One region of the Streptomyces sp. NPDC045470 genome, then DNA from elsewhere that is predicted to be linked to it. Evidence: riboswitches for the same ligand, from Rfam matches in the RefSeq annotation. Region 1 holds a riboswitch; each other region holds the start of a gene.

Region 1 (7,670 bases):
CCTCCACCTCGAAGCCCGCGTCGGCGATCATCGCCAGGTCGTCCTTGCCCGCCTGGCCCTCGCTGGTCAGATAGTCACCGAGGAAGATGGAGTTGGCCAGGTGCAGCGCCAGCGGCTGCATCGACCGCAGGTGCACCTCGCGCCCGCCGGCCAGCCGTACCTCCACGTCCGGGCAGACGAAGCGGACCATCGCCAGGATGCGCAGCGCGCGCTGGGGCGTGAGGTTCCACTCCTTGGCCAGTGGGGTGCCCTCGAAGGGGATCAGGAAGTTCACCGGCACCGAGTCGGGGTCCAGCGCGCGCAGCGCGAAGACCACGTCGACCAGGTCCGCGTCGCTCTCGCCCATGCCCGCGATCAGACCGGAGCAGGCGGACAGCCCCGCCGCCTGTGCCTGTTGGACCGTTTCGACCCGGTCGGCGTAGGTGTGGGTGGTGGTGATGTCCCCGTAGGTGGCCTCGGAGGTGTTGAGGTTGTGGTTGTAGGCGTCCGCGCCCGCGGCCCGCAGCCGGGCCGCCTGGCCGTCCGAGAGCAGGCCGAGGCACGCGCACACCTCGACGCCCTCGTTCTGCTTCTTGATGGCGGCGATGGTCTGCGACACCCGGTCCACGTCCCGGTCCGTCGGCCCGCGGCCGCTGGCCACGATGCAGACCCGCTTGGCGCCGCCGGCCACCCCGGCCGCGGCCGCCTCGGACGCCTGTTCCGGCTTGAGCCAGGTGTACTTGAGGATCTCGGCCTTGGAACCGAGCCGCTGGGAACAGTACGAGCAGTCCTCGGGGCACAGCCCCGACTTCAGGTTGACCAGATAGTTCAGCTTCACCCGCCGCCCGAACCACCGGCGGCGTACCTTTCCGGCCGCGGCCACCACGTCGAGCAGGTCGTCGTCGGACGTCGCCAGCACGGCGAGCGCCTCTTCGCGGGTCGGCGTTTCGCGCCGCAGCCCCTTGTCCACCAGCGTTGTCAGCAGATCCATGGCGACGATCCTGGCGTACGCCCACGGCCCGCGACCATGGAGGAACCCAACAAGGGCGCCGATCCGGGGTGTGTGCATGGCCACACCGTAGGACGGTGTAACGACCGCTAACGTCTATCGACAGCCCACAAACACCAAGGAAGCTGATGCATCAGGACGACCCCGCGCCGCCCCTGCTCCGCGACGTGCCGGCGCCGCCCCACGACGGGCCCGCCGGGACACCCGCACCGGGGCGCGGCTCCGGGCCGGGCGCCGACGCGCGCACCGCCGCTTTCGGCTGGATCGATGCGGCCCGCGAACAGCGCCGCCGGGCGGGACTCGTCCGTACGCTGCGGCCCCGGCCCGTCGAGTCGCCGCTGCTGGACCTGGCGAGCAACGACTACCTCGGCCTGGCCCGGCACCCCGAGGTCACCCGCGGTGCCGCGCAGGCCGCGCACCGCTGGGGCGCCGGCGCCACCGGTTCCCGGCTGGTGTCCGGCAGCACCGAGCTGCACGCCCGGCTGGAGGCCGAACTCGCCGAGTTCTGCGGCTTCGAGGCCGCCCTGGTGCTGTCCTCCGGCTACGCGGCCAACCTCGCCGCCGTCACCGCGCTCGGCGGCCCGGGCGGCCTGATCGTCTCGGACGCGGGCAACCACGCGTCGCTCATCGACGGCTGCCGGCTCGCCAGGGCCAGGACCGTCGTGGTCCCGCACTCCGAACCGGACGCGGTACGCAAGTCCCTGGACGGGCACGCCGGCCCGGCGCTCGCCGTCACCGACTCCGTCTTCTCCGTGGACGGTGACGCCGCGCCCCTGCGGTCCCTCGCCGACGCCTGCCGTGCGCACGGCGCGGCCCTGCTCGTCGACGACGCGCACGGGCTGGGCGTCCTCGGCGACGGAGGGCGCGGCGCGGTGCACGCGGCCGGGCTGGCCGGGGACCCGGACGTGGTCGCCACCGCCACCCTGTCGAAGTCGCTCGGCAGCCAGGGAGGTGTGGTCCTCGGCCCGGCCCGGGTGATCGAGCACCTGGTCAACACCGCACGGACGTTCATCTTCGACACCGGCCTCGCCCCGGCGGCGGCCGGCGGCGCCCGGACGGCGCTGCGCCTGCTGCGGCGCGAGCCGGAACGCGCCACCCAGGTCCGCGCGGTGGCGGCGGAACTGCACCAGCGGCTCAGCGCCGCGGGGCTGACGGTCGTCCGCCCGGACGCCGCGGTGGTGTCCGTACGGGCGCCCTCGCCGGAACTGGCCGTCCGGTGGGCCGCCGACTGCCGGGACGCGGGCCTCGTGGTCGGCTGCTTCCGGCCGCCGTCCGTACCCGACGGCATCTCCCGGCTGCGCCTGACCGCCCGCGCCGACCTGTCCCCCCGGCAGGCGAGGGAAGCGGTCCGGACCGTCGTACGGACGGCGCCGGCCACCGGCTAGGGTCGGTCACCGGCTGGGGCGGGTCATTCGGGTCCGGCTCGTCCGACCTTGGCGAAGCCGCTGTCGGCCAGTCCGTCGACGAAGGACCTCCAGGCCGCCGTGGTGAACAGCAGCGCCGGGCCCGCGGTGTTCTTGGAGTCGCGTACGGCGAGCAGGCCGGAGCCGACGCGTGCCGTTTCGACGCAGTTGTTCATCGCGGTGCTGTGGCTGCTGCGTCGCCATAGCGCGCCGCGCGGCACGGTGCGGACCGGGTCGTGCCCGGGTGGAAGTGACATGGTGCCTCCTCAGACGCCGGAGCCGGCCCATGAGGTCTCGGCGATCCGGGCGATGAATTGCGCTGACTTGTCGCACGAGAGGGCGCGCCCCCGCAGCATGTCGAACGCATCGCTGTACGCCCTGAGGTCTGCTTTCTGCTCCAAGTAGAGGCTACTCGTCAAATGGTCGAGAACAACCACATCTAAGTCAGAAGTGAGCGGAAATGAGAAGATAACGAAAGGGCCGGTGATGCCGATGTGCACACCGGATGCGAAGGGCAGTACCTGGAGTCGCACATGCGGCAATTGCCCCACGTCCAGAATGTGCCGGAGCTGCGCGGCCATCACCCCGGGCGGGCCGACCTCCCGGCGCAGTACCGCCTCGTCCAGCACCGCGCACAACTCCAGCGGCCGCTCACCGCGCAGCACCTCCTGGCGGGCGACGCGCACCTCCACCAGCTCCTCGACCTGCTGCGCCGGCAGGTCCGACAGCGTGGCGCGGGTCACCGCCCGCGCATAATCCGGCGTCTGCAGCAGGCCCGGCACCACCGTCGTCTCCAGCGTGCGCGCCCGGGACGCCCCGTACTCCAGACTGATGAAGTCCCGGTACTCCGGCGGCAGCAGGTCGCGATAGGTGTGCCACCAGCCGTGCCGCCCGCTGTCGCCGTCGCCGTCCTGTCCGCCGTTCCCGCACAGCGCCGCCAGCAGCGCGCGCAGCTCGGTGTCCCGCACGCCGTACGCGTCCAGCAGCAGTTCGACGTCGGCCGGCCGGGCACCGCTGCGCCCGGTCTCGATGCGGCTGACCTTGGACTGGTGCCAGCCGACCAGCCGCGCCGCCTCGCCGCTGGTGAATCCGGCCAGTGTCCGCTGACGCCGCAATTCCGCGCCCAGCTTGCGGCGGCGCACCGCGGGCCCGTACCGCATACCGCTCCCTCCGTACTTCTCCCCGGGTGCGCCGCGGATGCGCCCGCTCCCAGATGGCCGGTTCCGATCCGACAGTGTGCCGCGCAAATACGGTCTCGCGTAGCAGAGTTCACCGCTTCGGGCGACAGATATATGCACTTCTTGGTGGATGACGCGTCACCGTCGCAGCAAGAGTGGCAGGCTGGCGCAGAGCAGCAGTCCGAGGCCGGAGCCGAAGGGACCGGAAAGGGCCCGGGAGGCCGCACGCGATGGCGGCTTCCTCCGGCGGCGGGCCGGAGTCGAGCCTCGGTGGGAAAGGGACGGCGTCGCGATGGCAGACCACCAGGAATCCTCACTCACTCTGCCCAGCGCACCGGTGTCGGTGGCGGAGGCCCGCAGGTACGTCATGGACGTCCTGGCCGAATGGGGCCTGCCGGACGGGACGGAGCCGGCCGACACCGTACGGCTGATCGTCTCCGAACTCGCCACCAACGCCGTGCAGCACACGTTCGGGCAGTCACCGGCCTTCACCGTCGACGTCCGGCTGGACCGCGACGAGCGGCTGTGGATCGGCGTCACCGACGATCATCCGCGCTGGCCGAAACGGCTGCCGGCCGCCGTGCAGCAGGACAACGGCCGGGGCATGGTGATCGTCCGCTTCCTCGCCGCCGAGTCCGGTGGGCAGGTGACGGTCGAACCCACCGCGGCCGGGGGGAAGACCGTTTGGCTCACGTTGCCGTGGAAGCCGTTCCTGCCCTGAAGAAGGAATCGGTCGGCGTCGGGTTCGTCAGGGCTTGGTGAGGAAGCGCGGTCTGCGGCGGCGGCCCGTACTGCAGGCGCAGCCCACGCCCTCGTCCCGCACCTGCCGGTAGGTGGGGCTGGTCGTACGGCCGCAGCGGGCACAGTGGCACGGCCACGGCTCGTAGGCGCCGGGACAGGGGCCCAGCGGGGTCAGCCCCGCGGCGTGCATCACGCGTTCGGCGACGGTGGCCGGGCCAGGGGCGTTCGGTGGCGGCTGGAGCGGCGGCGGCGGGACGGCCGGGGGCAGGGATGCTGCGGGAGGCGTGGGAGGTGCCGGTGCTGCGGGGGTCGGGGGAGGTACCGATACTGCGCCGTTGGCGGGGGATGCCGGGCCTGCGGTCGCGGGGGCCTGCGGTCCCGCGGGGATGATCGTGCCCATGGGGGCGGCCGGGCCAGGGGTAGCCACCGAACCCCCGCCCGCCCCGGCGCCGAGGTCGCCGGGGTGCCACTGATGCAGGCAGGCGGCGCACCACCACAGCAGTTCGCCGGCGCCGTAGACACCCTCGTCCTCCCACAGCACGTCCGTGCTGCCGCAGGCCGGGCAGGGGGTGGCGGGGGAGCGGCGGCGCAGAAGTCCGCGCAGGTTCACGAGTCGGTCCTGGTGTGCGTGTGCTGGGGCAGGTGCCTGTGCATGGGTCTCCTCACGTGCTGAGGAGACTCCATCGGTTCTCCGTCGTCAAAGCAAGGACGACCAGGTCACAAAAGATCCCGACGGCGCCGCCCCCGGAGCGCCGCACCGGGAGGCCACCCCCGGGCCTCCCGGTGTTCAGGAGGACGCGTCGCGATCCGGCGGCTTGAGGTGCCCGTTCCGGTGACCCAGTACGCGGGGCAGCAGTGCCCACAGGCCGCCGCACGTCACCAGCGTCACCGAACCCGCCACCACCCCCGCCCCGCGCCCCAGTACGACGTCGACGACGAGGAGCACGGCACCGGCCAGCGCCAGTGCGAGGACCGCCATCCCGGCTGCCGTCAGCCGCGCGGAGACCTCCACGATCAGCCCCTTCGCGCGCCGCCGGAACAGCACCCGGTGCACCGCGGCGGGCGCGGTGAGCAGCAGCGTCGCCAGTACCGCCAGCAGTAACGTGCCCACGTAGAAGCCGCGTTGCGTGGTGTCCAGGGACACAAATCGCGGGGTGAACGCCAGGGTGAGCAGGAAGGCGAACAGGATCTGCACACCGGTCTGCAGGACGCGCAGCTCCTGGAGCAGTTCGCCGAAGTTGCGGTCGTAGCGTTCCAGAGGCGTCTCGTTGCGGTCCGCGTACCCGGTGTACCGGGCGGAACCGCGCGGCCGGGGCGGCTCGGACGTTTCGCTCGTTCCCGGCAGTTCGGGGTGGCCTGGCAGTTCGTCGCGGTGGTCGTCGGTGAGGGGGGCCATTGCGTGCGGGTATCCGCCGACGCGTTGATCACTCCTCGAAGGCGCACGCGTGTGCGCGAGTTCGCGCCCGCGTTCGCGCCCGCGCGCGGACGGTGCGGGGCTCGTGGCCGCACGGGGGCCCCTCGCGCGCGGTCAGCGCACCCGCCCGTACGAGACGCTGCGTGACCAGATGCGTTCCAGCCGCACCACGGTGCCGGGCTTGGGCGCGTGCCAGATCTTGCCCTTCCCCGCGTAGATGCCCACGTGGTAGATGCCCCGGCGGGAGTGGAAGAAGACCAGGTCACCGGCGCGGCGCGAGGACGCCGACAGGTGCCGGGTGCGGTTGTACTGGGCCGCCGCGGTGCGCGGCAGCCGCTTCCCGGCCCGCTTGAACGAGTACAGCGTCAGCCCTGAGCAGTCGAAACGGTGTGGACCGCTGGCTCCGAACTTGTAGGGCGCCCCCTTCTTGGAAGCGGCGATCCGCAGTGCCGAGGCCGAGGTGGACGCGGCGGCCGCGTCCTCGGTGGCTCCTGGTACGACCAGTGTCCCGCCGACCGTGGCGAGGGCGATGAAGGAGATCACTCCGGCCCGCGCCAGCAGAGGGGAAGCGGTGGTACGCGCAGTCATGCGCAACCCTTCGTCAGCCGCCTGCGAAGGAGTGCCTGTCGGGTTCGGGCAGGCGAAGATGCCCGGTCGTGTCGACGACTTCACCCCAAGGGGCCGTCCGGCCGTGGTGGCCGGCGGTCCCGTCGTGCTCGGGTCCTCCGCTCCTGCCGGTCCAGGCGCATCGACCAGACATCCGGTACGGCGGCAGGATTGGGCGTCCGCCCGGACCGCCCCACCGCTGTGGCGGGGGCTTGTCGTCGAAGCGATCGTTGCGCACCTCACGCCCGGATTCCGAGCAGAAACGGCTGTATGTGACGTTGGTCACGCCTGCGCCATTCGGGTGGACGGGCGTCGTTCCGTGGGAGGCCCGCGACGGGTGAGGACCCGCGTACCAGCCCCGGAACGTCACGTTCCGGGCGACACGTACGTACGCCGCGCAAGCCGTGTGGCGCAGCACGCGGCCCCGTGGCTACGCCGTTCGGGCGAGCCCGATCGGGCTTCGTGTCGCCGAACGGGTGGGCCCTTGCGGTGCTCCGGCACCTCCTGGCCGCCCTGTCACCCTTGCCCGGCGCGTGTCGCGCGGGGCGGGTGGGGGTGCTGGTGCGCCGGAGGTGCGAGGGGAGAGCACTCGTGCCCCCGCCCGGGCGGGGGCACGGCGCGTCAACTTCGCGGCGGAGGTACGGAGATCAGCCGCGCGCGGCGCTCGCCGTCCAGTACGCGCAGGGCCTGCGCCAGGGTTCCCGCGTGCAGTTCGCTCTCGCCCCGGTCGTGCATCAGCGCCAACGCGTCCCGCAGTGCGGTGGTCTTGCCGACCAGGGCCTGTGCGGCACGGAGGCTGCCGTACGTGTCCGTGCCGCGGGCGGGGTTGATGCGGCCCAGCAGGTCCAGGACCGCCAGGTAACTGTCGACGACCTCGCCCTCGGCGCGCGTCAGCGCGGGCAGCGGCGGCAGTTCGGGTGGCCACATACCGGGCTCACCTCGCGCCCGGTGTCGCGGGGTGCTGCTTGCGGCTGCGGGTCAGCCCGTCGATGAGGCCGTACTCCATGGCGGCCTCGGCGCTGAAGACCTTCTCGCGTTCGAGGTCTTCGGTGATCCGCTCGGGGGACTGGCCGGTGTGCCGTACGAGCAGTTCCTCCAGCAGCGCCCGGGTGCGCAGCAGTTCGTCCGCCTGGATGCGGAGGTCGTCGGCCTGCCCCTGCACCGGCTCGTCGAACGAGGGCTGGTGGACGAGGACACGGGCGCCCGGCAGGGCGAGGCGCTTGCCGGGCGCGCCGGCCGCCAGCAGGACCGCGGCGACGGAGGCGGCCTGGCCCAGGCAGACCGTCTCGACGTCGCAGCCGACGAACTGCATCGTGTCGTAGATCGCGGACATCGCGGTG
Region 2 (7,670 bases), on a different contig from region 1:
ACCGCCCCGTGCTCCTCCCAGGAGCGCTCGTCGCGGGCCGGGAGGTCGACCACGTACATCCAGTCGATCTTGCGTCGTACCTGGGTGAGCAGCGCCGCCAGGCCCGTGCTGCCGGATGCCTGGGCGAGCGTCTCGTGGAACCAGCCGTCGAGTTGGCGCAGCTCGGCGCGGTGACCGTGCCGGGTCCGCTCACGGCCCAGCCGCACGACGCCGCGCAGCACCTTGAGATGGGCCGCGGTGCGGCGGGTGGCGGCGCGGGCGGCGCCGAGCGGCTCCAGCAGCGCCCGGATGTCCAGGGCGTCGGCCGCTTCCCGTTCGGTCGGCTCGGCCACGCAGGCACCCGCGTGGTGCCGGATGACGACGAAGCCCTCCGACTGCAACGTACGCAACGCCTCTCGCACGGGAACGCGGGAGACCCCGTAACGACCGGCCAGCATTTCCTCGATCAGGCGGCTGCCCGGCGGGAGAACGCCGGATACGATGTCGCCGCGGATCGCCGTGCACACCACGTGCGCGGAAAGGGGACCTCGCATCGCCTGCGCCTCCACCGTAATCCGCTGGGAACTTCCGGAATTGCCGCCGGACGGCGACTTTCGAGTGACTCTATGCGACAGGAACCGGATATCCGACGGCCATGGCACATTCATGGATATTTTTTGGCCAGGTGCCGCGCAGGCGGAAACGCAGATGCCCCGGCCACGAGGGCCGGGGCATCATACGGGGGACGGGTGCGACGGGAGTGACGAGCGGGACGGATGTCCGTCAGACGTTCACGCCGTGCGAGCGCAGGTAGGCGACCGGGTCCATGTCCGAGCCGTACTCCGCCGAGGTGCGGGCCTCGAAGTGCAGGTGCGCGCCGGTGGTGTTGCCGGTGTTTCCCGACAGGGCGATCTGCTGGCCCGGGGTGACGGTCTGGCCGACCGAGACGTTGATCGACGACAGATGGCCGTACTGGGTGTAGGTGCCGTCGTTCATCTTGATGACGACGTTGTTCCCGTACGCGCCGCCCCAGCCGGCCTCGACAACGGTGCCCGAGCCGACGGCGTGGACGGTGGTGCCGGAGGAGGCGTGGAAGTCGATGCCGGTGTGGCTGCCGGAGGACCACAGGCCGCTGGACGCCTTGTAGCTGGTGGAGACGTAGGAACCGTCGACGGGCGCGACGTACATGAGCAGGCGCTTGCGCTCGGCCTCGCGGGCGGCGCGCTCCTTGGCCTCGCGCTCCTTCTTGGCCTCGGCCTCGGCCTGGCGCTTGGCCTCCTCGGCCTGCTTGCGCGCCTCGGCCTCGGCCTTGGCCTGCGCGGCGGCGGCCTCGGCGGCCTCCTGCTGCGCGTCGGCCTGCGCCTCGATCTGCTCGGCGAGCTCGTCACCGAGGACGACGGCGTGGTGGAGGCCGGTGTCGTGGTTGCTCGCGTCGTCCGGGTTGCCGACCGCCAGGGCCGGGGAGGCGACGGAGGCGATGACGCCGGACGCGGCGAGCGTGGCTATGCCGGCGAGGTTACGGGTCGTCCGCGCGCTGCGGCTCGGACCACGGTGCTTCCCGGTGGCACGGGTGAACGCCATGGGCTGGCTGTGTCCTTTCCTTCCCTCTCGCCTACCGGGTTAGCTGACGGGTTCGGAGCAGGAAGGTCTCCTACGGGCACCTCCGGGAAGGCGTCCGATTCACCCCAGGGGACATGGGTCCCCGGCTCCCCTGGCTCGCGCCGTACGGGGACTCGGCGATGACTGTCCGTGCCGCGGTTGCGGCGGTGATCCTGCGGACAGCCGGATCGACGCTAAACGCGGCAACTTTCAATCGGCAAACAGAACCCCGATTTTGTGCCGTACGCCACACGGGCACCCTGCAACCACCCCCAACAATTGGGACATAAAGAAGATCCAGTGGCGCCTGCGCACCACTGGATCCCCTATGTGACCGTTCGTCACACGCCCGGGTCACGGGCCGTCAGCCACCGCCGGCCCTCACCGGCAGCCGTCGGCCACCACCGGACGGAGGCTGTCCGCCCCGCGCCGAAGACGTGCCGGTGTGACGCGTCGGCGTGACGTGCCGAAGTGACGTGCGGCGTGACGTGCCGGTGACGCTCCTCAGCCCTTGACGACCGTCACCTCTCCGATGCCGAGCGCCTTGACGGGCTCCTCGATCTCGGCGGCGTCACCCACCAGGACCGTCACCAGCCGGTCGACCGGGAAGGCGTTGACGGCCGCGGCGGTCGCCTCGACCGTGCCGGTCCGCGCCAGCCGCTCGTACAGCCGGGCCTGGTAGTCGTCCGGAAGCTGCTGCTCGACCTGGTCCGCGAGGGTGCCTGCGACGGCCGCCGCGGTCTCGTACTTCAGCGGCGCGACCCCGACGAGGTTCTGTACGGCCACGTCGCGCTCGGCGTCCGTCAGGCCCTCCACCGCGAGGGTGCGCAGCACCTTCCAGAGGTCGTCCAGCGCCGGACCGGTGGAGGCGGTGTCCACCGAGCCGCTGATGGCGAGCATCGCGGCGCCGTCGCCGTCGGCCGAGGAGCGCAGCACCTGCCCGAAGGAACGCACCCCGTAGGTGTAGCCCTTCTCCTCGCGCAGCACCCGGTCCAGGCGGGAGGTGAGGGTGCCGCCCAGGCAGTACGTGCCGAGCACCTGCGCGGGCCAGACGCGGTCGTGCCGGTCGGCGCCGATCCGGCCGATCAGCAGCTGGGTCTGGACGGCGCCGGGGCGGTCGACGATCACGACACGGCCGGTGTCGTCGGCGGTGATCGGGCTGGCCTTCACCGGTTCGGCGGGCGACCCCGTCCAGGCGCCGAGGGTCTCCGTGAGGGCCGCGTCCAGGTCGACGCCGGTGAAGTCGCCGACGACGACGGCGGTGGCCGTGGCGGGGCGTACATGGGCCTCGTAGAAGGCGCGCACGGCCGCCGCGTCGATCCGGGTGACGGTCTCCTCGGTGCCCTGGCGCGGCCGCGACATCCGGGAGTCGGCCGGGAACAGCTCCTTGGACAGGGCCATCGCGGCGCGCCGGGCCGGGTTGGCCAGCTCGTGCGGGATCTCGTCGAGGCGGTTGTGCACCAGGCGCTCGACCTCGCCGTCCGGGAAGGCGGGGGCGCGCAGGGCGTCGGCGAGCAGGCCGAGGGCCTTGTCCAGCCGGGAGGCCGGGACCTCCAGGGACACCCGGACGCCGGGGTGGTCGGCGTGCGCGTCCAGAGTGGCGCCGCAGCGCTCCAGCTCGGCGGCGAACTCCTCGGCGTCGTGTTTGTCGGTGCCCTCGGACAGGGCGCGCGCCATGATCGTGGCGACGCCGTCCAGGCCCGCCGGCTCGGCCTCCAGGGGCGCGACGATGTCGACCTCGACGGCGACGACCTGCTGGCCGGGGCGGTGGCTGCGCAGGACCGTGAGGCCGTTGGGGAGCTGTCCGCGCTCGGGGGCCGGGAAGGCCCACGGCTTGGGGTCGCCGCCGGCCGGCTGCGGGTGGAAGGTCATCGTGCTGCTGACGGCGTCACTCACTGGGCCGCCTCCTCGTCGTTGTCCTCGGCGGCGGTCGGCTCGGTCGGCTCGTACACGAGCACCGCGCGGTTGTCGGGGCGCAGCCGGGCCTTGGCGACCTCCTGCACCTCCTGCGGGGTGATCTCCAGGACGCGCCGCACGGCGGTCAGGGCGAGCTGCGGGTCGCCGAACAGGACCGCGAACCGGCACAGTTCGTCGGCGCGCCCGGCGGCCGTGGCGAGGCGGTCCAGCCACTCACGCTCCAGCTGGGCCTGCGCGCGCTCCATCTCCTCGGGGCTCGGCCCCTCGTCCGCGAAGCGGGCCAGCTCCTCGTCCACGGCCCTCTCGATCTCCGGCACCTCGACGCCGCCGGAGGTCTTCACGTCCAGCCAGCCCAGCGAGGGGGCGCCGGCCAGCCGGAGCAGGCCGAAGCCCGCCGCCACGGCCGTACGGTCACGGCGCACCAGGCGGTTGTACAGCCGCGAGGACTCGCCGCCGCCGAGCACCGTCAGCGCCAGGTCGGCCGCGTCGGCCTCACGGGTGCCGTCGTGCGGCAGGCGGTAGGCGGCCATCAGGGCACGGGAGGGCACGTCCTCCTCGACGACCTCGCGCAGCTCCTTGCCGATGACCTCCGGGAGGGAGCCGTCACGCGGCGGCTGCTTGCCCTCGTGGCCGGGGATGGAGCCGAAGTACTTCTCCACCCAGGCGAGGGTCTGCTCGGGGTCGATGTCGCCGACGATCGACAGCACCGCGTTGTTGGGCGCGTAGTACGTACGGAAGAAGGCCCGCGCGTCCTCCAGGGAGGCGGCGTCCAGGTCGGCCATCGAACCGATGGGCGTGTGGTGGTACGGGTGTCCCTCCGGATAGGCCATGGCCGTCAGCTTCTCGAAGGCCGTGCCGTAGGGGACGTTGTCGTAGCGCTGCCGGCGCTCGTTCTTGACGACGTCGCGCTGGTTCTCCAGGGACTCCTCGTCGAGCGCCGTCAGCAGGGAGCCCATGCGGTCGGCCTCCAGCCACAGCGCGAGCTCCAGCTGGTGGGCGGGCATGGTCTCGAAGTAGTTGGTGCGCTCGAAGCTGGTGGTGCCGTTGAGGGAGCCGCCGGCGCCCTGGACCAGTTCGAAGTGACCGTTGCCCGAGACCTGGGCGGAGCCCTGGAACATGAGGTGCTCGAAGAGGTGGGCCAGGCCCGTACGCCCCTTGACCTCGTGGCGCGAGCCGACGTCGTACCAGAGGCAGACCGCGGCGACCGGGGTCAGGTGGTCTTCGGAGAGCACCACACGCAGGCCGTTGGCCAGCCGGTGCTCGGTCGCTGTCAGGCCGCCGGAGCCGGCTTGTTCTGTGGCCGTGTGACCCATGGGCATGTACGTCCCTTCGATCCGCTTGCGAGAAAGTTCTGTCACTGTATGCAAGCGTGCCGAGCTATGGCGAAGTTCCCGGCCGGGCTGCCTCGTACGAGCGGACTTCGCGGTGACCTCGTCCGGGGCCCTGGGGAGGGTCGCGGTCGGCGTTGTCAGTGGGGCGGGCCACAATGGTCCGCGAAAGACCCGAACGTTGATCCCGCATCGGCAAGCAGCAGGACGCAAGCGAAGGAGCCGCAGCCGCGATGGCCCGCCGTAGCACGAAGACCCCGCCGCCGGACGACTTCGAGGAGAGGATCCTCGACATCGACGTCGTCGACGAGATGCAGGGCTCCTTCCTTGAGTACGCGTACTCGGTCATCTACTCCCGCGCCCTCCCGGACGCCCGCGACGGCCTCAAGCCCGTACACCGCCGCATTCTCTACCAGATGAACGAGATGGGGCTGCGCCCCGAGCGCAGCTACGTCAAGTGCGCCCGCGTCGTCGGCGAGGTGATGGGTAAGCTCCACCCGCACGGCGACGCCTCCATCTACGACGCCCTGGTGCGGATGGCGCAGCCCTTCTCCATGCGGCTGCCGCTGGTGGACGGCCACGGCAACTTCGGCTCGCTCGGCAACGACGACCCGCCCGCCGCCATGCGGTACACCGAGTGCAAGATGGCCTCGGCGACCTCCCTGATGACGGAGTCCATCGACGAGGACACGGTCGACTTCGCACCGAACTACGACGGCCAGGAGCAGGAGCCGGTCGCCCTGCCGGCCGCCTACCCGAACCTCCTCGTCAACGGCGCGTCCGGCATCGCGGTCGGCATGGCGACGAACATGCCGCCGCACAACCTCGGCGAGGTCATCGCCGCCGCCCGCCACCTCATCAAGCACCCGAACGCCGACCTCGACACGCTGATGAAGTACGTGCCGGGCCCCGACCTGCCGACCGGCGGCCGGATCGTGGGCCTGGGCGGCATCCGCGACGCGTACGAGTCGGGACGCGGCACCTTCAAGATCCGCGCCACGGTAGCGGTGGAGAACGTCACCGCCCGCCGCAAGGGTCTGGTCGTCACCGAACTGCCGTTCGCGGTCGGCCCCGAGAAGGTCATCTCCAAGATCAAGGACCTGGTGGGCGCGAAGAAGCTCCAGGGCATCGCGGACGTCAAGGACCTCACCGACCGCGAGCACGGCCTGCGCCTGGTCATCGAGATCAAGAACGGCTTCAACCCGGAAGCCGTCCTGGAGCAGCTCTACAAGCTCACGGCCATGGAGGAGTCCTTCGGCATCAACAACGTCGCGCTGGTGGACGGCCAGCCGCTGACGCTGGGCCTCAAGGAGCTGCTGGAGGTCTACGTCGACCACCGCTTCGACGTGGTGCGCCGGCGCAGCGAATTCCGCCGCACCAAGAAGCGCGACCGCCTCCATCTGGTCGAGGGCCTGCTCACGGCTTTGATCGACATCGACGAGGTGATCCGCCTCATCCGCTCCAGCGAGAACAGCGCACAGGCCAAGGAGCGGCTGATGGACCGCTTCGCGCTGAGCGACATCCAGACGCAGTACATCCTCGACACCCCGCTGCGCCGCCTGACCAAGTTCGACCGGATCGAGCTGGAGTCGGAGCGCGACAAGCTCAAGGCGGAGATCGAGGAGCTGACCAAGATCCTCGAATCGGACGCCGAGCTGCGCAAGCTGGTCTCCGGCGAGCTGGCCGCGGTGGCCAAGAAGTACGGCACGGAGCGGCGCACCGTCCTGCTGGAGTCGGCGGGCGCCCCGGTGGCCGCGATGCCGCTGGAGGTCGCCGACGACCCGTGCCGGGTACTGCTGTCCTCCACGGGCCTGCTGGCCCGTACGGCCAACGGCGAGGTCAATTTCGACGCGGAGGCCAAGCGCGTCAAGCACGACGTCATCGTCTCCGCGGTGCCGGCCACCACGCGCGGCGAGGTGGGCGCGGTGACGTCCACCGGCCGGCTGCTGCGGCTCCAGGTGGTCGACCTGCCGCAGCTCCCCGACACGATCGCGGCACCGACCCTGTCAGGAGGCGCGCCGGTCGCGGAATTCCTCAGCCTCCAGGACGGTGAGGAACTGATCTGCCTGATGACGCTGGACGAGTCCTCGCCGGGCCTGGCCCTCGGCACCCAGCAGGGCATCGTCAAGCGCGTGGTGCCGGACTATCCGTCCCACAAGGAGGAGTTGGAGGTCATCACCCTCAAGGAGGGCGACCGCGTCGTGGGCGCCGCCGAGCTGCGCACGGGCGAGGAGGACCTGGTCTTCATCACCGACGAGGCACAGCTGCTGCGCTATCCGGCGGGGCAGGTACGGCCGCAGGGGCGGCCCGCGGGCGGCATGGCAGGCGTCAAGCTGGGCCCGGACGCGAAGGTCATCTTCTTCTCGGCCGTCGACCCGGCCGCCGACGCCATGGTCTTCACCGTCTCCGGCTCGCACGGCACGCTCGACGACTCGGTGTCCACGGCCAAGCTCACCCCCTTCGACCAGTACCCGCGCAAGGGCCGGGCGACCGGCGGTGTGCGCTGCCAGCGGTTCCTGAAGGGCGAGGACTGCCTCTCCCTGGCCTGGGCCGGCGCCGCGCCGGTGCGGGCGGCCAACGCCAAGGGCGTCCCGGTCGACCTGCCGGAGCCGGACCCGCGCCGGGACGGCTCGGGCGTACCGCTGACGAAGCCGGTCAGCGCGCTGGCCGGACCGGTGTAGCGACGGGCGCGGTTCCGCGTCGAGAACGGTGACGACGGATGACGACGCCCCCGGGGCGGCTGCGGCCGGGCCGGGGGCGTTGCTGTATCCGTCGGGCCCTCGTGCCCGTCGGGGCCGTTTAAGGGGCTCGGTGTCCGGAAGGGGCCCGGGCGGCCGGCTACCGGTC
Region 3 (7,670 bases), on a different contig from region 1:
TACGAGCTGCTCGCTCTCGCCGTACGGGCCGAGGCTGCCGGCACGGACCCCGAGACCGCGCTGCGCGCCGCCGCCCGCGCCTACCGGGACGTGATCCGCTCCGCCGAGGAGGCTGCCTCCGGCGCCGGGGACTGAGCCCTGGACCGGGCGCCCCGGTTCCGCAGCCGATCGGCCGTCCAGACGGCGGCCACGGCCGCGCTCACCGCCGCGCCCACGCCGCACACCCCGGCCCAGCCGGCCGCGCCCCATACCGCCGAGGTGAGCGCCGAGCCGGCCGCGCCGCCGACGAAGTAGCTGGTCATGTAGGCGGAGTTGAGGCGGTTACGGGCCTCCGGGCGCACCGCGTAGACCAGGTTCTGGTTGCTGATGTGCACCGCCTGCACCGCCGCGTCCAGGACGACCACCCCGGCCAGCAGGGCCACCAGCGACCAGGCACCGCCCGCGCCCCCGGCCGCCAGCAGCGCCCAGGAACCGAGCAGCAGGAACGCGCCCGCGCCGGTGACCCGGTGGGCCAGCCCCCGGTCGGCCAGCCGGCCGGCGGCCGAGGCGGACAGCGACCCGGCCGCGCCCACCAGGCCCAGCAGCCCGATCGCCGTCTCCGACCAGCCGTAGGAGGGGCCGGACATCAAGAAGGCCATCGCCGTCCACAGCACACTGAACGCGGCGAAGGACAGCGCGCCGAGCGCGGCCCGCCGGCGCAGCACCGGTTCCTGCCCGAAGAGGGCGAGCGTGGAGCGGATCAGCGCGGGGTAGCGCAGTCCGGCGCCGGTGTGCAGCGCGGGCAGCCGCAGCCGCAGCAGTACGGCCATCAGCAGCATCAGGCCCGCGTTGACCCAGTAGACGGTGCGCCAGCCGCCGAGGTCGGCCAGCAGCCCGCTGGCCGTACGGGCCAGCAGGATGCCCAGCAGCAGCCCGGTCATGACGGTGCCGACCGTACGGCCGCGTTCGGCGGGCGGGGCGAGGGAGGCCGCGTACGGGACGACCACCTGGGCGGCGACGGAGGTCAGACCGGTGAGGGCGGTGCCGACCAACAACAGCGTCCCGTTGGGGGCGCTCGCCGTCACGGTCAGGAAGACCGCGGTGGCCGCGGTCAGGCCCACCGCCAGCCGCCGCCGTTCCAGCAGGTCACCGAGCGGCACGAGGAACAGCAGCCCGAGCCCGTAGCCGACCTGCGCGACGGTCACCACCAGCGCGGCGGTGGCCGCCCCCAGGTGGAGGTCGTGTCCTATGACGTCCAGCAGCGGCTGGGCGAAGTAGTTGCCCGCCACCGACAGGCCGGTCGCCACGGACATCAGCAGCAGCGTGCCGCGCCCCAGCCCGGGATGCCCCTCTACCTGGGAAGCCATCGGGTCCCTTTCTCCATGACGCGTCACCCGTTCGGTGGTGCTCGGACCCTCAGCCTCCGCCGCGCCGGACGATGAGTCCAACACATAGTTTTCATCGCATCCATCGCGAAACACGATGGATGCGCTCCGCCGGCCGTTCCCGGCTGGCTACGCTCCCCGCCATGGAGCTGCAACAGATGCGGTACGTGGTCGCGGTCGCCGAGACCGGCGGCTTCACCCGCGCCGCCGAACGCTGCCACGTCGCGCAGTCCGCGCTCAGCCACCAGATCGCCCGCCTGGAGAAGGAGCTGGGCGCCCGGCTCTTCCACCGGACGAGCCGCAGCGTGCGGCTGACGGCCGCGGGGGAGGCGTTCGTGCCGGCCGCCCGGCAGGCGCTGGAGGCGGCCGAGCGGGCCCGCGCCGAGGTGGAGGCGGCAGTCGGCGAGGTACGCGGCCGGTTGGCAGTGGGGGCGATCTCCACCGTCGCGGCCGTCGACCTGGCCCGCGAGCTGGGCGCCTACCGCGCCCGCTACCCGCAGGTGCGCATCAGCCTGCGCACGGAGATGAGCGAGCAGCTCATCGACCAGGTCCGGCAGGGCTCGCTGGACGTCGCCTTCGTCGGCCTGGTGCCCGGCGCCCGCAGTCCGGGCGTACGGGAGCGGGCCCTGGCCCACGGCGAGCTGGTCGCCGTCGTACCGCCGGACCACCCGCTGGCGGGCCGGGAGTGGACGGACCTGCGGCGGCTGGCCGAGGAGACCTTCGTGGACTTCACGGCCGGGTCGGCGGCGCGCCGCCAGCGGGACGAGGCGTTCCGCGCGGCGGGCCTGACGACCGAGGTGGCCTTCGAGGTGACCACCGTGGAGTTCCTGGCCAAGCTGGTCCGCGCCGGGCTCGGCATCGGCATGGTGCCGCTGGCGTTCGCCGCGGAACTGACCGGGCTGAGCGTGGTGCGCGTCCCCGACGCGCCCGCCCGGGTCGAACGCGTCGTCTGGAGCGCCCGCGGGCCCTCCCCGGCGGCCGCGGCCTTCCTCGACGCGCTGGGCGTGGACCCTTCCGAGCCGGACCCGGGCCCTGCCGTACGCGGGCCGGACCCGGACCCCGTCGTACGCCGGCCGGACCCGGGATCGGCCGTACGGGGGACATGAGCCCGTACCCCGAGCCGGTGACCAGGGCGTTCGCACGGGTGGCGGCCTCCGGGGCGGGCGCCGTGGCCGCCCGCGCATCGTCCCCGCCCACCCGGGTACCCGGGTCCAATGGCAGCAACGATCGCTTCGACCACACCGGCCCAGGACGTGACCTCCGTCCAGCAGGCCGTGGACTTCACGCGGGACATGGTCGTCGGCACCGGTCCGCTGATCGCCGGGATCGTCATCGTCGCGGGGCTGATCCTCGCCGTGGTCTACGGCAGGCGCCGCCGGGACCGTGAGCCCGACCCGCCCGAGCCGGAGACCCAGCCGACACCGCCCAAGAACCCGACCGGGTACGAGAGCGAGCTGCGCGACCCGAACGAGGTGCCGCGCGACGGCGACCACCGGCTGACCCCGCACGAACTGCCGGACTACGGCAACGCCCCCACCCGGCACGGCGACGACCAGGACCGGGAGCGCAAGCGCTGGCAGGACGGGCACAGCGGGTCCTTCGGCGGGGGTTAACGTCGAGGGGTGCGCCCGCAGACCCCTCTCCCCGCCGAATCTCCCGCCGACCCCGCTGCCGGTCTCCCCGCCGGCGAGCGGCCCGCCGACCCCTCCGGGGCCGGGCCCGCCTGCCCCGTGACCGGCCCCGCGGCCGCCCCCGCCTGCCCGGAACTGTTCACCTGGGAGTTCGCCTCCGACCCGTACCCGGCGTACGCCTGGCTGCGCGAGCACGCGCCCGTACACCGGACACGGCTGCCCAGCGGCGTCGAGGCCTGGCTGGTGACCCGGTACACGGACGCGCGGCAGGCGCTCGCCGACACCCGGCTGTCGAAGAACCCGGTGCACCACAGCGAGGCCGCGCACGGCAAGGGCAAGGTCGGCATCCCCGGCGAACGCGGCGCGAACCTGATGACCCATCTGCTCAACATCGACCCGCCGGACCACACCCGGCTGCGCCGGCTGGTCTCCAAGGCGTTCACCCCGCGCCGCATCGCCCGGTTCGCGCCGCGCGTACAGGAACTGACCGACGCGTTCATCGACTCCTTCGCGGAGCGCGGCGAGGCCGACCTCATCCACGAGTTCGCCTTCCCGCTGCCCATCTACGCCATCTGCGACCTGCTCGGCGTCCCGCGCGAGGACCAGGACGACTTCCGCGACTGGGCCGGGATGATGATCCGGCACGGCGGCGGGCCGCGCGGCGGCGTCGCCCGGTCGGTGAAGAAGATGCGCGGCTACCTCGCCGAGCTGATCCACCGCAAGCGCGAGTCGCTGGGCGACGAAGGCGCCGACGACCTGATCTCCGGCCTGATCCGCGCCTCCGACCACGGCGAGCACCTGACCGAGAACGAGGCCGCCGCGATGGCCTTCATCCTCCTGTTCGCCGGCTTCGAGACCACCGTCAACCTCATCGGCAACGGCGTGTACCAGTTGCTGCGCCACCCCGAGCAGCGGCAGTTGCTCCAGAAGGCCGCCGCCGAGGGCGACGAGGAGCTGCTCGCCACCGGCGTCGAGGAGCTGCTGCGCTACGACGGCCCGGTCGAGCTGGCCACCTGGCGCTTCGCCACCCGGGACCTCACCCTCGGCGGGCAGCGGATCGCCGAGGGCGACCCGGTCCTGGTCGTCCTGGCCGCCGCCGACCGCGACCCCGGGCGTTTCCCGGGGCCGGACGTCCTGGACCTGTCCCGCCGCGACAACCAGCACCTCGGATACGGCCACGGCATCCACTACTGCCTGGGCGCGCCGCTGGCCCGCCTCGAAGGGCAGACCGCGATAGCCACCCTGCTGAACCGGCTGCCGGACCTCCGGCTCGGCGCCGACCCGGACGAACTGCGCTGGCGCGGCGGACTGATCATGCGCGGGCTGCGGGCCCTGCCGGTGGAGTTCACCCCCGTACAGAGATGACGCGGTACCCGTACACGCGGTTCCGCGCACCCGCTGTACATGACATCCCGTCAGGCCGTGACCTGCGCGTGATCTCCGCTACACCGGCTTGTGACGGACGGGCCGTCCCGCTACTTTCAACCGTTTGAAAGGCCGGGGCGGGCGGCGCGGCAGCGCACGGGCCACGCAGCCGACGGTGCCGGCCTCTCGACGACAACTCAACCGCCGCTCGAAAGGCAACCGCATGCGCTCCGGGAACGGCCGTCACCGACGCCCCCGCCAGGCTCCGGCCATCTTCGTCACGGCGGGAGTCGCCGGCGGCGCCCTCGCCATGCCCCTGCTCGCCGCGAGCAGCGCCAACGCCGCCGACGCGGCCACCTGGGACCGCGTCGCGCAGTGCGAGAGCAGCGGGGTGTGGAGCGCCAACGCCGGCAACGGGTTCTACGGCGGGCTCCAGCTCACCCAGGAGATGTGGGACCGCTACGGCGGCCCGTCGTACGCCTCGCGCCCCGACCTGGCCAGCCGGTCGCAGCAGATAGCCGTCGCCGAGTCGATCCTCGCCGCGCGCGGCCCCGACACCTGGCCGAGCTGCGCGGTGAACGCGGGGCTCAAGCAGGGGGGCAGCGGGCCGGACGTCGACCCGGGCGGTACGGCGACGCCGTCCCCGGAGCCCTCCTCGCCGTCCCCGTCCACCCCGCCGCCCTCGTCCGAGCCGTCCAAGCCGTCCAAGCCGTCCGGGACGCCGGGATCCGGCGGTACGCGCACCCCGGAGCCGAAGCCGTCGCCCACCGGTCCGGCCGGCACCCCGGACCCGTCCCGTACGCCGGATCCGTCCGGCACGGGCCGTACGCAGGACCCGTCGCGGCCCACCGGCCCGGCCACCCCGGACGACGGCGCCTCCACGAGCCCCACCGCGCCCCCGTCGCAGGGCAAGCACCGCGGCCGGCCCGCCGAGCAGCCCGGCACGGGTGCGGGTACGGGCGCGGACACGGGTGCCGGCGGGGGCACGGGCTCCGGCGACGCGGGCCGGTCCGGCGGGGGGCACCCCTCGCGGGGCGGCGACGCGCACCGTACGGACCCGGGCGCGCCGGGCGACTACACCGTGCGGCCCGGTGACAACCTGTCAGTCATCGCGGCGGACCGCGGGGTCACCGGGGGCTGGCCGGCGCTCTACGCGGCCAACAAAGGCGTCATCGGGGGCGATCCGGACCTTATCCACCCTGGTCAGCGCCTTGAGCTCGGAGACCAGCAGGGATAGTTCGCAGGTATTTGCCCGCTTTGGTGAAAGTGAGACATGGATCTCGTTCGGGACCGCGGTGACCGTCCCGTCCGTTGTTTCCAAACCTGCGGCGACCTGCGGAAATGTGATGATCCTGTGATGTCTGGGGGTCAACTGGCCTCAGATGTAGGGGTTTGAACCCGCGGGGTGTTCCTGTTTACCGTCTTCATCGCTCGCCAAAGCGGGCCCTTCGATCGCACGCCGAATCCTGCCGGTGGTCGGAGGTCACTCGACGCGAGAGCGCCGAAGGCAGGAGCGGGGGACCCAAGGTAAGCGCCGGCCCCGCCCGCGGAAGCGGGTCCAACCGGCTAGGGGTGAAGCCATGTGTGAAGCACACACGGCCGGGCAACTCACATGGCCCGAACCCGACAGCTCACCTCGCAGGCGTCGGTGAGGAACAACCATGCTGAACACCAAGGGCAAGCACCGTCGTCCCTCCAAGGCCGTCCGCGTCGCCACGCTGGCGGGCGTCGCCGGTGCCGCTGTGGCCGTCCCGCTGATGGGCGCCACCTCTGCCTCCGCCGCGGGCAACAACTGGGACGCCGTCGCCCAGTGCGAGTCCGGTGGCAACTGGTCGATCAACACCGGTAACGGCTACTACGGTGGCCTGCAGTTCTCGAACTCCAGCTGGGCCGCCGCCGGCGGTACCCAGTACGCCCCGCGCGCCGACCAGGCCAGCAAGAGCCAGCAGATCGCCGCGGCCGAGCGCCTGCTCGCCATCCAGGGCCCGGGTGCCTGGACCTGCGCCGGCGGCCACCTCGGCCAGGGCAACGCGAACGCCAAGGCCGACGGCGGCTCGTCGCAGGGCAGCAGCTCGCACAAGTCGTACAAGTCGAAGCGCTCCTACTCCGCCCCGCAGAACACCTCGCGCTCCGAGGCCCGCAAGCAGGGCGAGGAGCTGGCCCGCAAGACCCCGGCCCCGGCCCAGAAGTCCACGCCGAAGTCGAACCCCGAGGGCAACTACACCGTGAAGTCCGGTGACACCCTCGCCAAGATCGCCGCTTCCCACGGCAAGAACTGGAAGTCGGTCTACGCGAACAACAAGTCCGTCATCGGCGGCAACCCCAACCTGATCTTCCCGGGCCAGAAGCTGGCCGTCTGAGCCGGCTCCGGTCCTGAGAGATCCCGGGTGACCGTGGCACTCCGTACGTACGGCGGTACGTACGGGCGGCCCGGCTCCCCGGAAGCCGCTCACCCCGGGAATCCGCTCTTCCCGTGAGACTGCCCCGTCACGGCGCCTGTCCCCCGCAGGCGCCGCGGCGGGGCTTCTCCCGTTCCCCGGCCCCCCGGGCCACGAGCCCCGGCCGGGCCCGTCCAGGACCCGCCCAGGGCCCTGGAGGCCACCGTCCCGGCCGCTCCGCCGGACCCGCCCCGCCCCCGTCCGCCGACTTCTCCCTTCAGCGAACATTGCACCCATACGTCCCGTGAACAGGGCCTTTGTGGGTGTATTCGGCCCGAGGGCCGGGCTGGCGGCGAGCGGAACCCCCGGAGGCCGTTAGGCTCGTGCTGCAGAACTCCAGACACCCATGAAGGAGACAACGTGCCGTCCATCGACGTCGTCGTAGCTCGCGAGATCCTCGACTCGCGAGGCAACCCCACGGTCGAGGTCGAGGTCGGCCTCGACGACGGCAGCACCGGCCGTGCCGCCGTCCCGTCCGGCGCCTCGACCGGCGCCTTCGAGGCCATCGAGCTGCGCGACGGTGACCCGGCCCGCTACCAGGGCAAGGGCGTGGAGAAGGCCGTCCTCGCGGTCATCGAGCAGATCGGCCCGGAGCTCGTCGGCTACGACGCCACCGAGCAGCGCCTGATCGACCAGGCCATGTTCGACCTGGACGCCACCGACAACAAGGGCTCGCTCGGCGCCAACGCCATCCTCGGCGTCTCCCTGGCCGTCGCGCACGCCGCCTCCGAGGCCAGCGACCTGCCGCTGTTCCGCTACCTCGGCGGCCCGAACGCCCACGTGCTGCCGGTCCCGATGATGAACATCCTGAACGGCGGCTCGCACGCCGACTCCAACGTGGACATCCAGGAATTCATGATCGCCCCGATCGG

What was found. Region 1 has a riboswitch for cyclic di-AMP ahead of AB0A97_RS36460 (C40 family peptidase). Riboswitches for the same ligand answer to the same signal wherever they lie in the genome.
Region 2: linked by a shared signal. The riboswitch ahead of AB0A97_RS30410 (peptidoglycan DD-metalloendopeptidase family protein) and the one ahead of AB0A97_RS36460 (C40 family peptidase) in region 1 are both predicted to bind cyclic di-AMP.
Region 3: linked by a shared signal. The riboswitch ahead of AB0A97_RS16895 (transglycosylase family protein) and the one ahead of AB0A97_RS36460 (C40 family peptidase) in region 1 are both predicted to bind cyclic di-AMP.

What each region holds. Positions count from the first base shown of each region.
Region 1 covers NZ_JBEZAN010000023.1:38,488-46,157, reverse strand. The annotation lists gene bioB (biotin synthase BioB) at 1-970, opposite strand, end outside; gene AB0A97_RS36490 (8-amino-7-oxononanoate synthase) at 1,117-2,373, shown strand; gene AB0A97_RS36485 (DUF397 domain-containing protein) at 2,397-2,648, opposite strand; gene AB0A97_RS36480 (helix-turn-helix transcriptional regulator) at 2,658-3,551, opposite strand; gene AB0A97_RS36475 (ATP-binding protein) at 3,862-4,290, shown strand; gene AB0A97_RS36470 (hypothetical protein) at 4,318-4,920, opposite strand; gene AB0A97_RS36465 (DUF6328 family protein) at 5,098-5,706, opposite strand; gene AB0A97_RS36460 (C40 family peptidase) at 5,839-6,312, opposite strand; cyclic di-AMP (ydaO/yuaA leader) riboswitch at 6,316-6,480, opposite strand; gene AB0A97_RS36455 (hypothetical protein) at 6,952-7,257, opposite strand; gene AB0A97_RS36450 (ATP-dependent Clp protease proteolytic subunit) at 7,265-7,670, opposite strand, start outside.
Region 2 covers NZ_JBEZAN010000014.1:123,058-130,727, reverse strand. The annotation lists gene AB0A97_RS30415 (GntR family transcriptional regulator) at 1-533, opposite strand, end outside; gene AB0A97_RS30410 (peptidoglycan DD-metalloendopeptidase family protein) at 763-1,560, opposite strand; cyclic di-AMP (ydaO/yuaA leader) riboswitch at 1,574-1,728, opposite strand; gene AB0A97_RS30405 (pitrilysin family protein) at 2,083-3,450, opposite strand; gene AB0A97_RS30400 (pitrilysin family protein) at 3,471-4,808, opposite strand; gene AB0A97_RS30395 (DNA topoisomerase IV subunit A) at 5,057-7,504, shown strand; gene AB0A97_RS30390 (CobW family GTP-binding protein) at 7,662-7,670, opposite strand, start outside.
Region 3 covers NZ_JBEZAN010000004.1:565,561-573,230, forward strand. The annotation lists gene AB0A97_RS16865 (nucleoside triphosphate pyrophosphohydrolase) at 1-135, shown strand, start outside; gene AB0A97_RS16870 (MFS transporter) at 81-1,346, opposite strand; gene AB0A97_RS16875 (LysR family transcriptional regulator) at 1,508-2,470, shown strand; gene AB0A97_RS16880 (DUF6479 family protein) at 2,579-2,977, shown strand; gene AB0A97_RS16885 (cytochrome P450) at 3,095-4,360, shown strand; gene AB0A97_RS16890 (transglycosylase family protein) at 4,584-5,597, shown strand; cyclic di-AMP (ydaO/yuaA leader) riboswitch at 5,808-6,020, shown strand; gene AB0A97_RS16895 (transglycosylase family protein) at 6,022-6,720, shown strand; gene eno (phosphopyruvate hydratase) at 7,159-7,670, shown strand, end outside.